DNA from 2 places in the Azohydromonas sp. genome. Region 1 is predicted to be linked to the other one. Evidence: predicted binding sites of a transcription regulator. Region 1 holds the regulator's gene; the other holds the start of a gene.
What was found. Region 1 encodes FNR, which switches genes on or off when oxygen is low (the NO sensors DNR and NnrR bind a similar motif). Its sites were predicted from a motif close to TTGATNNNNATCAA; they were not measured.

Region 1 (2,387 bases):
CGCCGGCGGCGAGGTGCGGGTGGGGCCGGCGCAGGCGCGCTGGGTGCCCACCGCGGTGCGCATCCCGCCGCAGGCCGCGCAGGCGCTGGGCAGCGGCGCGCACCCGGTCGAGTTCGTCATCGAACGCGTCGCCGACGGCGACCAGGCGGCGGCACGGGTGGTGGAGAAGTCCACCTTCGTTGTGCCGCGCTGATGGCCACCATCCACGAGGAGAACCGCATGCGCCACAAGGATGCCGCCCCGAAGCCGACGCCCTGGTGGCGGGTGGGCATGGTCTGGCTGGTGATCGGCGGCCCGCTGACCGTCGTCGTCGCCGGCATCGTCACCGCGGTGATCGCGGTGCGCGGCGCCGACCCGGTGCTCGACACGTCGGCGCGGCGTGCATCGATGGCGCCGACCGCGACGTCGCCGGCGGTGCAGGCGCGCAACCACGCGGCCACGCCGCCGTCGCGATGAGCGCCGCCACCCGGCCGCCCGAAGGCGGCGCCCGTGCTGCATCGGGGACGACGTGGCCGCGCAGCGACAGGAGGGCCGTCGCGTGAGCACCGCGAGCATCGGCCGGCGCCTGCAGACCGTGCTGTGGCCGGCGTTCCTGATGGCCGGCGTGCTCGAGATGCTGGTGTTCGCCGTCGTCGACCCCGGCAGCCTGCACGGCTTCGGCGGCGCTTCGCTCGACTGGCCGCCGCTGGCGGTCTACAGCGTGGCGTTCCTGGTGTTCTGGGCGGTCATCGCCGCAGCCGGCTTCATCAGCCAACTGCTCGCCTGCTCGGCGCGCGACATCAACGAGGGGCGGATGTCGCCCGACGGCCCCTGATCGCGCCCGGCGGGCACGCGCTCAGCAGGTGGCGCCGTTGACCAGCTGCTGTAGCCCGGCCTGGTCGATGATCGTGATCTGCCGCTGCTTGACCTCGAGCAGGCCGTCGTCCTGGAACTTCGAGAAGGTGCGGCTCACGGTCTCGAGCTTCAGCCCCAGGTAGCTGCCGATCTCCTCGCGCGTCATGCGCAGGATCAGCGACGTGCCCGAGAAGCCTCGGGCCTGCAGCCGCTGCGTCAGGTTCAGCAGGAACGCGGCCAGGCGTTCCTCGGCGCGCATGCTGCCCAGCAGCAGCATCACGCCGTGGTCGCGCACGATCTCGCGGCTCATGATGCGGTGGAACTGGTGCTGCAGGTTGTTGAACTCGCGCGACAGCCGCTCCAGCTCCTCGAACGGGATCACGCACACCTGCGAGTCCTCGAGCGCGACCGCGTCGACCGTGTGGCGGTCGGTGCCGATGCCGTCGAGCCCGAGCAGCTCGCCGGCCATCTGGAACCCGGTGACCTGGTCGCGTCCGTCCTCGGCGGTGACGCAGGTCTTGAAGAAACCGGTGCGCACCGCGTACAGCGACTGGAACGCGTCGCCGCTGCGGAACAGCTGGTCGCCGCGGGCGACGCTGCGCCGCGTGGCCACCAGCGTGTCGAGGTGCTCGAGGTCGTGACTGTTCAGTCCGACCGGCAGGCACAGCTCGCGCAGGCTGCAACTGGAGCAGGCGACCTTGAACGAATCGGGGCGGATCGGGGGCTGGGTGGTCATGGGGCGAGGCGGCGGTGCGTGAAGCCGAGGCGAACGGGTCGGTGTCGACAGGGGACCGGTGGGCTCGATGGACCGCATGATATGCCTCAAACCAGCCGGGATTCTTGGTTGTCGGCGCGCACCCCCACTTGATGCATGTCAACCCCTCGGTCCACCGCTTTGGCACAGTCGGCGGCATGCAAGATCTGGTCGAACAGGACGCGCCGGTCGAGCCGGTGCTGTCCGAGGCGCTGCTGGCCCGGCTCGACAAGCCGGGGCCGCGCTACACCTCGTACCCCACCGCCGACCGCTTCGTCGAGGCCTTCGGGCCGGCCGAGTATGCGCAGGCGCTGGCGCAGCGCGCGCAGGGCGCCACCGTCGGCGGTACGCCGCCGCTGTCGGTGTACGTGCACATCCCGTTCTGCGAGTCGGTGTGTTACTACTGCGCCTGCAACAAGGTCATCACGCGTCACCACGAGCGCGCCGAGCAGTACCTGGACGCGCTCGACGTCGAGATCGGGCTGCACGTGCAGGCGCTGGGCACGGGCCAGTCGGTGTCGCAGCTGCACTTCGGCGGCGGCTCGCCGACCTTCCTCAGCGACGCCGAGATCGACCAGCTGATGGGCTCGCTGCGGCGCGCCTTCCGCATCGCGCCGGGCGCCGAGGTGTCGATCGAGGTCGATCCGCGCACCGTCACCGCCGAGCGCCTGGCGCAGCTCGCGCGCGCCGGCTTCAACCGCATCAGCTTCGGCGTGCAGGACTTCGACCCCGACGTGCAGAAGGCGGTGCACCGCGTGCAGTCGTTCGAGATGGTGCGCGACCTGATGGCAAGCGCGCG
Region 2 (2,387 bases), on a different contig from region 1:
CACGGTGTTGATGCACACCGGCACCACACGCACCGGCCAGCGCTGGTCGGGCCACAGCAGCGCCATCGGCAGCGTGAACGCGTGGTCGACGAGCATCTCCTGGCAGGTGACCATGTCGAAGTCGTCGGCCACCAGCGACTCGACGAGGTGCCAGGACAGGTCCTCGTCACCGGCGAACGGTGGCAGCGGCGGGAGGCCCCAGCCCTCGTCGGCGTTGCGGTACTCGGGTGCGGCGCCGATCGCGAAGGTCGGCATCTTGTCGAGAAAGAAGTTGAGCCCGTGGTCGTTGTAGAACACCACCGCGACGTCGGGGCGCACCGCGGCCAGCCAGCGGCGCACCGGGGCGAAGCCGTCGAAGAACGGCTTCCAGTACGGCTCGTCCTGCAGGCCCTTGGCGATCGCGCCGCCGATCGCGGGCACGTGCGAGGTCATGACGCTGCCGACGATGACGGCCATGGCGCGGGCTCCCCGGGTCTCAGTCGCGGCCGGCGGCGACCAGCCGGGCCTTGAACGCTTCCTTGCTCATGCCGGTCTGCTGCGCGCCGATGTCCTGCATGTCCAGGCCGAAGATGCCGGCGAACTTGGCCAGGTAGTAGGCATTGCCGCCGGCGGCCAGCAGCGCGAGCACGTTGCGCTGGCGGATCGCCTCGCGCTGCTCGGCGTTCAGTGCGAACCTGGCGCAGTACGCGTCCTCGTCGGCGACGAACGCGGCGCGATGCGCCGCGTCGTTGAACGAGAAGCACATCTTGTTCAGCGCATAGCCCTTGCGTGCCATGCGCCCGTCGAACAGCGTCGTGCCGGGGATGTCGTCCTTGACCTGACGTGGGTTCATGGCCATCGAGCCGCCGGCGTCGGCGGCGAAGCGTACACACCTGTAGTGTGCCGCCCGGCGGTGGCGCGCGGCTTGTCGTGCATCAAGGGCGGCGGCGCTCGAGCCGGTCGCCAGCGGCTACAGCCGCAGCACGAACAGCGTGATCGACGGGAACGCCACCAGCACGACGACGCGGATCAGGTCGCTGAGCACGAACGGCATCACGCCGCGGTACGTGTCCTTCATCGGGATGCCGGGTGCCATCGACTGGATCACGAACAGGTTCATGCCCACCGGTGGCGTGATCAGCCCGACCTCGACGACGATCAGCACGAGGATGCCGAACCAGATCGCCGTCTCCTCCGGCGTGAGCCCGAAGTCGAGCCCCGAGATCATCGGGAAGAAGATCGGGATCGTCAGCAGGATCATCGACAGCGAGTCCATGAAGCAGCCGGCGATCAGGTAGAAGATCAGGATCGCCCACAGCACCTGGTACGGGCCGAAGCCCTGCGCGCCGACCCACGACGCCAGTTCCTGCGGCATCTGCGACAGCGCGAGGAAGGTGTTGTACGCCGCCGCGCCGAGCACGATCATGAACACCATCGCGGTGCCGGCGGCGGTGGACTCGAACGACTGGCGCAGGTTGGCGCGCGACAGCCCGCCGCGCCGCCACGCCAGCACGCCGGTGCCCACGGCGCCGACCGCGGCGCCTTCGGTGGGCGTGAACACGCCGGTGTAGATGCCGCCGATCACCGCGACGAAGATCAGCAGCACCGGCCAGATCGCGACCAGCGCCGCCCAGCGCTGCGCCCACGGTATCGGCGCCACCAGCCCGGCCGACCCGGGTTTCAGCCTGACCACCAGGTTGATCACGAGCATGTAGCTGAGCGCCGCCAGGATGCCCGGCACGAACGCCGCGGCGAACAGCTTGGCGATGTTCTGCTCGGCGAGGATCGCGTAGATGACGAGCACGATCGACGGCGGGATCAGGATGCCCAGCGTGCCGCCGGCGGCGAGCAGGCCGGTCGACAGGCCGCCCGCGTAGCCGGCCTTGCGCAGTTCGGGCAGCGAGACCTGCGCCATCGTCGCCGCGGTGGCCATCGACGAGCCGCAGATCGAGCCGAAGCCGGCGCACGCGCCGATCGCGGCCATGCCCACGCCGCCGCGGTGGTGGCCGATGAACGCCTCGGCCGCCTTGAACAGCGCCTGTGACATGCCGCCCACCGCGGCGAACTGCCCCATCAGCAGGAACAGCGGCACGATCGACAGCGAGTGGCTGGAGAACTGGCTGTACGCCAGCGTCTTCATCTGGTTGAGCAGCGGCGCCGCGCTGCCGTACACCAGCCACGAGCCGCCCAGCCCCAGCACGAGCATCGACAGCCCGATCGGCACGCGCAGCAGGATGAGCACCAGCAGCAGCGGCAGCGACCCGATGGCCAGCGCGATCGGTTCCATCAGTGCTGCCCCCCGCCCGCGCCCAGGTCCATCGGCGCGGTCGCGAGGCCGACGTCCTCGGCCAGGCGCAGCAGGTAGACGATGCAGCCGACGACGGCGAACGGGAACGACGCCGCGTAGC

Region 2: the regulator FNR is predicted to act here: its motif matches at 905-918, upstream of PKC53_RS06880 (protocatechuate 4,5-dioxygenase subunit alpha).

Annotation. Positions count from the first base shown of each region.
Region 1 covers NZ_DAOKZA010000077.1:3,930-6,316, forward strand. The annotation lists gene ccoG (cytochrome c oxidase accessory protein CcoG) at 1-193, shown strand, start outside; gene PKC53_RS17820 (nitrogen fixation protein FixH) at 193-456, shown strand; gene PKC53_RS17825 (hypothetical protein) at 539-814, shown strand; gene fnr (fumarate/nitrate reduction transcriptional regulator Fnr) at 836-1,570, opposite strand; gene hemN (oxygen-independent coproporphyrinogen III oxidase) at 1,747-2,387, shown strand, end outside.
Region 2 covers NZ_DAOKZA010000013.1:16,923-19,309, reverse strand. The annotation lists gene PKC53_RS06885 (class III extradiol dioxygenase family protein) at 1-456, opposite strand, end outside; gene PKC53_RS06880 (protocatechuate 4,5-dioxygenase subunit alpha) at 476-832, opposite strand; gene PKC53_RS06875 (TRAP transporter large permease) at 950-2,266, opposite strand; gene PKC53_RS06870 (TRAP transporter small permease) at 2,266-2,387, opposite strand, start outside.